2 regions of the Pseudoalteromonas sp. OF7H-1 genome follow, and region 1 is predicted to be linked to the other one. Evidence: predicted binding sites of a transcription regulator. Region 1 holds the regulator's gene; the other holds the start of a gene.

What was found. The regulator sigma-54, encoded in region 1, starts transcription at its own class of promoters, with help from an activator protein. The targets are predictions, from matches to a motif close to GTTGGCACGNNNNTNGNNT.
Region 2: the regulator sigma-54 is predicted to act here: its motif matches at 3,522-3,540, upstream of MHN30_RS22015 (DUF2884 family protein).

Annotation. Positions count from the first base shown of each region.
Region 1 covers NZ_JAKRFX010000018.1:42,980-48,618, forward strand. Annotated here, with positions in the region: gene mgtE (magnesium transporter) at 1-1,098, opposite strand, end outside; gene MHN30_RS19075 (HPr family phosphocarrier protein) at 1,621-1,890, opposite strand; gene rapZ (RNase adapter RapZ) at 1,891-2,757, opposite strand; gene ptsN (PTS IIA-like nitrogen regulatory protein PtsN) at 2,750-3,208, opposite strand; gene hpf (ribosome hibernation promoting factor) at 3,210-3,497, opposite strand; gene MHN30_RS19095 (RNA polymerase factor sigma-54) at 3,527-5,026, opposite strand; gene lptB (LPS export ABC transporter ATP-binding protein) at 5,073-5,639, opposite strand, start outside.
Region 2 covers NZ_JAKRFX010000025.1:12,644-18,282, forward strand. Annotated here, with positions in the region: gene MHN30_RS22000 (YegS/Rv2252/BmrU family lipid kinase) at 1-148, shown strand, start outside; gene MHN30_RS22005 (DMT family transporter) at 190-1,104, opposite strand; gene MHN30_RS22010 (PLP-dependent aminotransferase family protein) at 1,103-2,662, shown strand; gene MHN30_RS22015 (DUF2884 family protein) at 2,701-3,486, opposite strand; gene MHN30_RS22020 (hypothetical protein) at 3,775-3,960, shown strand; gene MHN30_RS22025 (cytochrome c) at 4,313-4,759, opposite strand; gene MHN30_RS22030 (DUF2721 domain-containing protein) at 4,861-5,325, opposite strand; gene MHN30_RS22035 (thioredoxin-like domain-containing protein) at 5,338-5,639, opposite strand, start outside.

The DNA.
Region 1 (5,639 bases):
GCCGATCGCCAGCTCTTTACCCATTAAAAACTTTTGGTTAGTCTGGTTAATATGACCAAGGGCAATACCACGAATCACTAGGGTTAGCGTTTGGCTACCGGCAACGCCACCCATACTTGGTACTATGCCATTTAACACTGCGAGAATAGGTAAAATATCCAGAGTACCTTCGAAGAAGCTTGCAACAAACGCAGCCATCAATGCGGTTAACAGGTTAATCCCAAGCCAAATAGAGCGGCGCTGGCTACTTTTTAGAACTGGCGCAAAGGTGTCTTCTTCATCTTCAAGACCTGCCATACTTAACAAGCTGTGCTCAGCATCTTCACGGATGACGTCAACAACGTCATCAATGGTGACACGACCAAGCAAATGAGCGTTATCGTCAACTACAGGAGCCGAGATCCAGTTATGACGCTCAAAAAGCTGCGCCACTTCAGACTCATCCATGGAGATAGGGATCGTTTCCTTATCTTCATCCATCAAGTCTCGAACCATACTGTCAGGAGACTTAGTTAATAAGGTATTGACAGGCAGCGTGCCTAAAAAGCAGTTATCTTTATCAACTACATACAACTCGTCCGTACCGTCTGGCAATTCGCCTTTAAGACGTAGATATCTAAATACAACTTCTAAGGTAACATCGGGTCGAATAGTGACCGTGTCGGTGCTCATTAGCGCACCGGCCGAGTGCTCTTTGTAGGACAATGCTTGTGTCGCACGTTCTCTATCTTGGCTATCCATCGCACCGATAACGTCTTGGTAGACGGTATCAGGCAGGCTTCTTAGGACATCACCAAGGTCATCGTCGTCCATGTCTTCTGTAGCGGCAGCAATTAGCTCCGGCTCCATCTGGGCGATGATCCCAAGTCTTACGTCCTCTGACAGTTCCTCTAAGACATCCCCTTGGATATCTGGGTCAACGAGCTGCCACAGCATAGAGCGAACTTTATGAGGAGATGATTCTAAAAGCAGTGCTGTGTCACAAGGAGCTGTTTCTGCGAGCATACGCCTAACTTGAACAAACTGACCACTGTTTAAGGCTTTAGTTACCTTTTGGAGTTGTTCCAGTGTGTAGTCTTGTTCAAATACTTCAGGCATAGGCATCCTTTTTGATAATAATGTTGGCTAACGTGATTTAGTTAACCTAATTCATTTACTTTATCGCAGAAACCAATTTCTTAATTTGAATTTTATTCGTGTTGTTTCTGCTGGTGGGTTGCTACCGTTAATACACGTCAAAGGTGTACGCAACGATAAAGTTGGATTTTCTCGGCAACTCGCTTTACTGCACGAAAGAAACCTAAATTGGTATTACAGTGTAACTCAGTTTATTGAGAACTACCAAGGTTTACGCTTAATTATGAGAGACTTATTATACCAATTCGCTTAATTAAGTGATCTATTTTGAAGCGAGAAAATCTTGTCGATAACACGGCGAAAATTTTGCTATTTAGTTGTTCAAAATGGGAGATTTTTAACACAGTTAGCGTCAGATTTGCTCCTTCAAACTGAGTAAGTATTAAGACTAATTGGTATTAGACCTGTCTGGTTACGGAGGGGGAGATTAGCAGGGAATAAATGAATCAGACCTTAGTGCTATTTTGGTGCTAGTAGCCCAAGTTACTCGGATTCATTAAATTTATTTTCTATTAGTCCGCCAATGGCGTCTAGTGCATACTGAGCATCAGGACCTTCACAAACCACTCGGACTTCTTTCCCTTGGCTGCTTTCAAGTAACAACAGCGCTAGTACGCTGTCAGCAGCTGCACTTTTGTCTCCTTGATATAAGGTCACTTCGGCATCAAATTGGGTCGCTAATTGTGCAAGAACTGTTGCCGCTCGGGCGTGCAGGCCGAGTTTATTCTGGATTAAAAACGTATCTTCTAACATTTAACCCTCTTGCTCACGGTGGCGGATTTTGACGTTTGGATGGGTTTTAGCAAAACGCTCGCCAATGGTTTGCGCTAAGTATACCGAGCGATGTTGCCCACCTGTACATCCTATTGCAATCGTTAGATAACTGCGATTGTTACGCTCTAAGTGTGGTAACCAAGTTTGTACAAAGGTTTGGATCTGCCAAGTAAACTTTTGCACTATGCTGTGACTCGACAAATAGTCTTTGACTGGCTGATCTAAGCCAGTTAGCGGCTTAAGCTCAGGCTCCCAATGTGGATTGGGCAAAAAGCGCGCATCAAAAACGTAATCCGCTTGTTTTGGGATGCCGTGTTTAAAGCCGAAAGATTCAAAGGTAATAATGAGTTGTTTGTCTTTTTTACCTAAGATTTTTTCACGGATATCTTCTGCAAGTTGATGAACGCTCAGGCCTGTAGTATCAATGAGAAAATCGGCGCGAGTGATCAATACGTCTAACAATTCCCGTTCTTTCTTTATTGCAACATCTAGTGGAAGATTATGCAGTGAAAGAGGGTGCAAACGGCGTGTTTCTGAGAAGCGTTTTATCAGGGTTTGATCGTCACTGTCTAAATAAAACAGGGTAGGTTTGGCAAAGCCTGGTAAGTATTCAAGAATGTCGTTAAACTCGTCCTGTTCTTTAGGTAAGTTTCTGACATCAATACTGACTGCTATTTTATTATAATTGTCCGAAACGCTGCGGACTAAAGACGGCAGCAAATTGACCGGAATGTTATCTACACAATAGTAGCCTAAGTCTTCCAATACTCGAAGCGCTACAGATTTACCAGAGCCTGAGCGGCCACTGATAATGATAAGCTCGAGTCCTTTTTCTTCATCACTCATCAAGTTCACCTTGGATCACTGCATATAACTCATCGTCACTTTTTGCTTGCCTAAGCATTTTGCAGAAAGACTTGTCTTTGAGTGTATCAGCAATCGCCGCTAAGGTCTTCAGGTGCTGTTGATTATCACCTTCGGGTACGATGAACGCGACAAAAATATCGACAGGCTGCTTATCTATGGCTTCAAACTGGATCCCTTGCTCGCTGACAAGCACCATTGCAAGGATTTTATCCAAACCTTCAAGTCGACCATGGGGAATGGCAATGCCTTTACCGATCCCTGTGCTGCCTAATTTCTCTCGCGCCATTAAAGCGTCCAAGATAGCATGCTGACTGGTATTTGGAATTTGGCTATGAGCCAGTTCGCTGATGTATTCTAAAATACGTTTTTTGCTATTAAAAAGGACCGCAGCTTTACTGCAGTCCTTGTTCACTAATTCACTTAATTTCATCTTAGTGTCGAGTGAGCTTCTCTTTGTGTTTAATAACTTGACGATCTAGCTTGTCGATAAGGCCATCAATTGCGGCATACATATCTTGATGCTCTGTTGATGCAAATAGCTCGCCGCCGTTTACGTGTAATGTTGCTTCTGCTTTTTGTACTAGTTTCTCGACATCAAGGATCACATGCACGTTATTGATATGATCAAAGTGCCTTTCTAGCTTCGCAAACTTGTTGGTGACATAGTCTCTTAATGAGTCAGTAATTTCTACATGGCGACCAGTTAGATTTAGTTGCATAAGCATTTTTCCTTCTTGGGTTTTACGTCTTATATCAAGCTTTTACGCTGATTTGACGGTGGAATGGCTAGGGATTCACGATATTTTGCAATCGTACGTCTCGCTACCTTAATTCCTTGCTCAGCTAAGATATCTGCAATTTTGCTGTCACTCAATGGCTTCGCGGTATTTTCTGCAGCTATCAGCTTTTTGATAAGTGCTCTAATTGCTGTAGAGGAGCACTCACCTCCATTTTCTGTACTTACATGGCTAGAGAAGAAATACTTCAGCTCAAATATTCCCCGAGGTGTATGCATGTATTTTTGTGTTGTCACACGGGAAATTGTGGACTCATGCATCTCAACCATTTCAGCAACATCATTTAGCACCATAGGGCGCATTGCTTCGGGGCCATGTTCAAAGAATGCCTGTTGTTGTTGCACAATGCAATTGGTAACTTTTAATAATGTATCATTTCGGCTTTCTAAGCTTTTAATAAACCACTTTGCTTCTTGTAAATGTGAGCGAATAAACTGACTATCCGTACTGGATTTCGCCGTTCTAGACATCGCAGCGTAATGGTCGTTTACTCTTATTTTAGGCATAGCATCAGGATTTAGCTCTACGACCCAGCGACCTTTTACTTTTTTCACTGATACGTCAGGGATCACATATTCAGGCTCTTCATGAATAATGCTTGCCGCTGGTTTTGGGTTAAGGCTATGAATTAACGTCATGACCTCTTTGAGATCGGCTTCTTTAAGGCGCGTTTTCTTAGCCAAAGTTCGATAGTCACGGCTGGCAAGCAAGTCGATATGCTCTGTCAGGATCATTTTCGTTTCGGCAATCCATGGTGTATCTGGGGCGAATTGATTTAGCTGAATACACAAGCATTCCTGTAAACTGCGCGCTGCGATACCGACAGGATCGAAAAGCTGAATACGTTTGAGCACGGCTTCGACTTCATCCAGCTCGATAGGCTCTTCGCTACTTTCATCATTAATGCTTTCTAAAATGTCTTCGCAAGACAGTGTTAAAATGCCTGACAGGTCGACCGCTTCAATAATCGCAATCGCAATCGCTCTATCTGTTGGACTAAATGGTGTCAGCTCAAGTTGCCACATGAGATAGTCGTGGAGAGATTCAGAGGTTTCCCCTTGATAAACATTATCGTCATCGGGAAGTGGGCCTGAGCTTGCAGCGGGTGCTGCGCTCATATACTCATCCCAAGTGACATCCATGGCAAGGTCATCACTGACAGTGTCTTTGCTCATGGCGGTATCTGAGTCTATTTCATAGTCACTAACCTGCGCTTCATCGCTTGAATCTTGATTGTCGTCAGCACTGCTCTTTTCTTGGCTGTGTTGGTCAGCGTTTTCGCCGTCAGTATTATCACCTTCTTCCACTTCCAACAATGGATTGCTGTCTAATGCTTCTTGTATTTCTTGTTGCAGATCCAATGTACTAAGCTGCAGCAAGCGAATGGCTTGTTGCAGTTGTGGAGTCATTGTAAGTTGCTGCCCCATGCGCAGCTGTAATGATTGCCTCATGTATCTCTAACAATCCTTTTTAACAGTTATTAATACTACGTCTTAACTATAGCTTGAATTGTTCGCCTAGGTAGACATCTCTTACGGTTTGATCTGCCAAAACATGTTCTGGCGTGCCTGCAGCGATTAACTCACCATGTGAAACGATGTAGGCTTTTTCACATACGTCCAGCGTTTCTCTAACGTTATGATCGGTGATTAGCACACCGATACCGCGGTTTTTTAGGTGCTCTATGATTGTCTTTATATCTAACACCGAAATAGGATCAACACCAGCAAAAGGTTCATCTAACAGGATAAACTTAGGATTAGCGGCTAAAGCGCGAGCAATCTCTACGCGTCTTCTTTCGCCTCCCGACAATGCCATGCCCTGTGAGTCGCGAATGTGTTGAATATTAAATTCGTCAAGTAACTCGTTTAGTTCAGCTTCTCTCTCAACTTTAGATAAGTCTTTTCGAGTTTCTAAAATCGCCATCAAATTTTGATAGACCGTGAGTTTTCTAAAGATTGAAGACTCTTGCGGTAGATAGCCAATACCAAGTCGCGCGCGGCTGTGCATCGGTAGCAAAGTGATATCTTCATCATCAATCTGAATAAAACCTTTGTCGCTTGG
Region 2 (5,639 bases), on a different contig from region 1:
AAGAAATGTGCACCACGGCCGCATTACAGAGCTTTATATCGCACAAGATGGGTATGACATTGAGGCTGATGGTGAGATTGTTGGGCGCACGCCTGCGACGATAACTTGCTGTCGCCGCGCTCTGAACATAAAAAAAGCGCCATTATAAAATGGCGCTGAAAAGTAAGAAGCTAAAGCATTGGTAAGACTTCAACTTCTAACTGGGGACCGAATGGACAACCAAGCGTAGATGCGATCTAAAGGCGTGAGTACAATCGCATTACCTAGGATGACCAAAATAAACCCAATAAAGGTGTTTTGCTGCCACTCAAAGCCTTCAAATAAGGTACTCAAGGCCACGGCAACAAAAGGAAATAACACTATCAAATAACTCGCTTTCTCAGGCCCAATATTCTTGAGTAGTGAGAAATAACAACCAAAGGCAATGACGGTGCCAAACACGCTGAGGTAAATCAGAGACCACCAATATGATGCCGGCGCTTGGTTGATAAACTGATGTTCACTAAAGGCGACATAGGTTGCTAACATGACAGCGCTGTAAAGCATACCCCACGCATTTCCCGCCATAACATCAATTTGCTGATTAGAATTGCGTACGCTCACCATATTACCGAGTGACGCGACCACTGTTCCTAATAGAGCTAATGATAATCCCAAGAAGGCCTCGCTTTGCAAATCAAATGCGACCAAGTCGTGCCAAAACAAGCTGACTATCCCAAGCGTGCCCAGTGATGCACCAAAGTAAATTCGCTTTGCAATAGGTTTGGCAAAAAACAACTTAGTGTTAACGATGTTAACGACCAATAATAATGAAAATGCAATTGATGCCATCGCTGACGTTAAATGTGCCTGAGCCCAATATAAGAAGAGATAGTTAGCACCAAAGTTACACAGCGCTAAGAGGATGAAAAAGCCGTGATCTCGGCGAGAAAATCGCATTGGCACACGCTTATAGATGACAAACGCCCACATACAAACCGCGGCGAGGCCAAAGCGGTAAAACAGCGACACAAACTCGTTGATGCTGCCAAGTTGGTATTCAATGGCAAGCCATGTTGATCCCCAAATCAACACAGTGATGGCGTAAAGAAATAGATTTTTCATGATCGGCTCTAGATTCAAACAGCAGTGGAAGTCTGTAGTTTACGCTGTTATTCTGTATAAGCTATATACAGAATTTGCTAATTTATACCTATACAGATTATTGCTTATGAGTACCGTTATTCAACGCCAACATTCCGCCTTTCTCTATCAGCAGGTGATCCAAATGATCTTGTCGATGGCAGAACAAGAGTCCATTTTACCGGGCGAAAAGCTTCCCTCATTGCGTGTTATGGCGCAAAACTTAAACGTCAGTATCCCAACGGTAAAGCAGGCCTATCAAGCACTTGAAGATCAAGGAAAAGTCATTGCCAAAGAGAAGTCCGGCTACTTTTTATGCCACAGAGCTTCGCACAACGACTCACCGAAGCGTGCACGATTGGCCGCCAAACCTGTAGTGGTTAACAAGCAGGCGTTGATTGAACAAGTGTATAAGGGGATCCATCAGCCACATGCAATCCCCTTAGGTATCGCCAATCCCATCGCCATTGCTGGTACCGAGCAGGTGCTTGCCAAAATTATGCGCCGCGCAATGAAAGAAGCAGGGAATGAACTCATTAATTATGGTCCTATGGATGGTTTAGATAGTTTAAAAAAGCAAATCGTGCGGCGTTATTTGGATATGGGCTTAGCAATAGATATGGATGAAGTGGTGATCACCAATGGCGCGCAAGAAGCATTGGCGATTGCGTTACAAGCGGTGACCAAGCCCGGAGACGTGATAGCGATTGAATCCCCCTGTTATTTTGGCATTGTTGAACTGGCTGAAAACTTAGGGTTAAAGGCCATTGAAATACCGGTTTGCCCGGATGATGGCATTTGGCTGAGCGACCTTGAACGGGCACTTGAAAAGCATGATATTCGAGCGTGTGTGTTTTCTACCAGTATTAGTAACCCGCTTGGTAGCTTTATGCCAGATACGAGGCGTGCGCAGCTGGTGGCACTATTAGAGCAACGTGACGTGGTGTTGATAGAAGACGATGTGTATGGCGATTTATATTTTACCGAGCAGCGTGGCATACCAGCACAAGCATTTAGCCAAAAGGGCTTAGTGATCACATGTGCGTCATTTTCAAAAACCGCAGCGCCCAGCTATCGAGTGGGTTGGATGGTCGCCAGTCAATTTAGTGCAAAAGCAAAGCGCATAAAACGTGCGTTGAGTTGCTCGTCCTCTTTAATGAATCAATGGGCACTGGCGGACTTTCTCAGCTCTGGAGGCTACGAGCGCCATTTAAAGTTGGTCCGTAAACGGTTAATTGAGAATCGAGATCGTATGATCCAAGCGGTGAATGTTGCGTTTGGTAGTGAGGTAAGAGTCAGTCGCCCGCAAGGTGGTTGTGTGCTGTGGCTAGACTTAGGCAAGCACGTTGATGGTGCCTTGTTGTTCCAAAAAGCCTTAGAGCGCGGGATCAGTATTACGCCTGGTACGCTATTTAGTGCCAGCAAAAAGTATCAAAATTGTATACGGATCAGTTATGGTTTGCCGTGGGATGCGTCGGTAGAGCAAGCGATTAAAACGCTGGGGGAGCTGGCTGATGCACAAAGGAAAGGGTTGGCATAACGTATCTTTAATTAGATGTAAGTTATGCCAACGTCAGATTATTTAAATTTAAACAGTTGGTACTCTGACATGGCGGGGATAGACCTTGCGACAATAGCTTCGTTTTTCGCTATTTGTTCAAAATCGCCACACAGTGCGTCGGCTTTTTTCTCAATAGATTCTGCCTGTTGTTCAACTTTGGTTTCGATTTGCGTTGCGAAGTTTTCCATACGTTGTTCAAAGCTGCTCATATCACCGTTTGCATCAGACATTTCGTTGCCAATCGCAACCAGTAAGCTACCTATCGATTGCATCATGGCACCTTGTACTGCGGTCTCGATTTTTTCTTCAAACTGATTATCAAAATTTTGGCCAAACTCATCAAAGGTTTGCTTGCCCATCACAAACGCACCTTGCTGATAAAACGTATTTTGCACTTCTGTTTCGAGGTCATCGATCACAGCATGAATGCTATCTAAACTGGTTAAATTAAAGGTTTGCGCCACTTCATTAAGGGCAACGCCCGCTAGTTTTATGCCTTCAAAAGCAATATCAGCCACTTGTGGTAGGCGGCCTCTTAGTTCATCACCGTATTGCGTGAGCATCGTTTTTTGCTGTGTATTAAGTGCAATGCGCTCGCCATTGAGTGTCAGTTCGCCAAGGTTGTTGATCTCCGCTGTTTTGTTTTTGGCCGTTGTGATCACCAAGTTATCAGGCGTGATCCTAACGTCATTTTGAAATTCTACTTCACAATTGTCACCGCTAAACGTGATGTTATTTTTTTCGTGTGCAGCGACGGTGGTTGTCATCATTGTTGCTGCTGTTAGTAGTAAAATTTTATTCATGGTCGATCCTTATTGGCTCAGTTGCATGATTGTTGTTACAAGAACAATGCCAAATATAAATTCAAATAAAATCAATATATTATGTTTTATTGTTGAAAGTTAATGTGCTCTAAAAGTGATGAAATTGACTAAAATATAGTTGTTTTTGTCAAAATGAATTAGGCAATAAAAAATTTTTATTGTAAGGATAAGAAACTCTCACTTTTCAGAATGACAATTTAGCGCTAAATAGTGATCTTGAGAGACGGCTCTCATTTTATTAATGACTATTTTATTTTGGAGTTAGTTGTGGGTAAGACATTCTCTTACGATGCGCTTGATGATGATTTTGCAGACGATGAATTTGAAAAGTTGGGTCGTAACCAACATGACAAGCAAAAGCGTAAAGTCAAAAGAAAGCTAGACGACTACTTAGAGCAAAAACGCCTACGTAGAAATCTAGGCGATGATGATTTCGACTATATTGATGATTGATCACTAGACGTCATCTACGAGTCTAGCACTGACAGTAATTCAATTTGGCTGTGCGATTAAGCAGGGCTGTGGGTTACTCGGTGCGATGTCTGAGTTTCTATGTCGTTGGTAATAACCAAGCAAGTGACGAGATATTCAGATAGTAAGCAGCCGCAAATATGCGGCTGTTTTGTTTTTATACGATTGGTATTATACCAATTGAATTAATTCTCTAATCAATTTGAAGGGTGAAATAGCATATTAGCTTCGTTAAAAATTTCTCATTTAGAACAACTAAATAGCAAAATTCTTGCCTTGCTACTAAAGCTATTTCCCCGCTTCAAGATAGATCATTTACTTAATACAACTGGTATTAATCTTTAAAAGATTTATGGCAGTCTTTACAGCCTTTTGCCCAATCTTTAAATGCAGAAGCAATCAGCTTTTTGTCGCCAGAGTCAGCTGCAACAGCCAGTGCTTGAGCATACTCGGCAAATTGCTTGGCTTTACCATCGAACTCAGCTCTGTTTGACCAAACGGCTGGTAGGGCATCAGTATTGCCTTTGTCAGAACCGTCGATAAATGCTTCCCAAGGCATTTGCGATAATTGTGCAGCATTGTGAGCACGTTGCTTAAATACTTCAGCATCAAATGGTACTTTGCCTTTTAGCATGTCGCCCATATTGCCAATCTGGAAACGGATCAATTGGAAAGACGCTTGGCGGTATTCAATTGCATCTTCAGCCGATTCAAACATAGTGTTAGCTTGCGCTGTTGCTGCAAGACAGCTAAATAGTGTGACGGTAAGTAGTTTCTTCATAGTAAACCCCTAATATTTTTCCCTATTTTCAATGTAAATTACAAATATAATCAAACAATTGCGATAAGTGCCCTGTGACGGAGGCAACTAGTTTTAAATAATCAACTCTCGATGTCTTTGAATATCATGCCCCTGCGCATACTGCGGGTGGCTAAAAAGATTTCTCCCAGCAAAGAGATAAACGCGCCAATAAGCAGCACCATAGCGGCGATAAAACAAGACGATAAAGTAATACCCAATGGCATACTGTACAAGTGTGACATGAACAGCAGCATAACCACTGCACACACAAGCAACGCACTGAGTACACTCATGCTAAATGCAACGTGAATAAAACGAGACCGTTTCAATAGTGCGCGCATTTCACGGCTAAAGTGCATTTTGAGCTCTTCATCTTGCGTGGTATTGATTTTGCGATCAAGTAAACGCGCCCTATCCGTGATCCGTGCTAAGCGGTTTGATAGTACCCCTAAGGTCGCAGCAATACCCGTAATTAAAAATACAGGGGCAACGGCGGTTTGGATAACTTTGGCCATCGTGAGAATGCTAACGACTTCTGGATTCATATAGTTACCTCGTTAATTCCAGTTTAGTTTTGATAAGGTGTTGGGTTGCTCACCGATGAGGGTTTGCATCACTCGGTTGCGTTCATCAAGCAAGATGACTCTAGGAATGCCTTTATTGGCATACGTGTTGTAAATATCTCGATTGGGATCGGCAACAAAATGGATGGGCAATTGCATGGTTTCGTTGAACTGCTCAAGCGTAGTGTTAGTTTCTTCTCGGCCAATGGCAACGATGGTTAACTCGGCCTGGGTGAGTAATTCAGATTGTTTTAGTTCACTCAATAAACGTTGCGAATCAGAGCACCAAGTCGCGA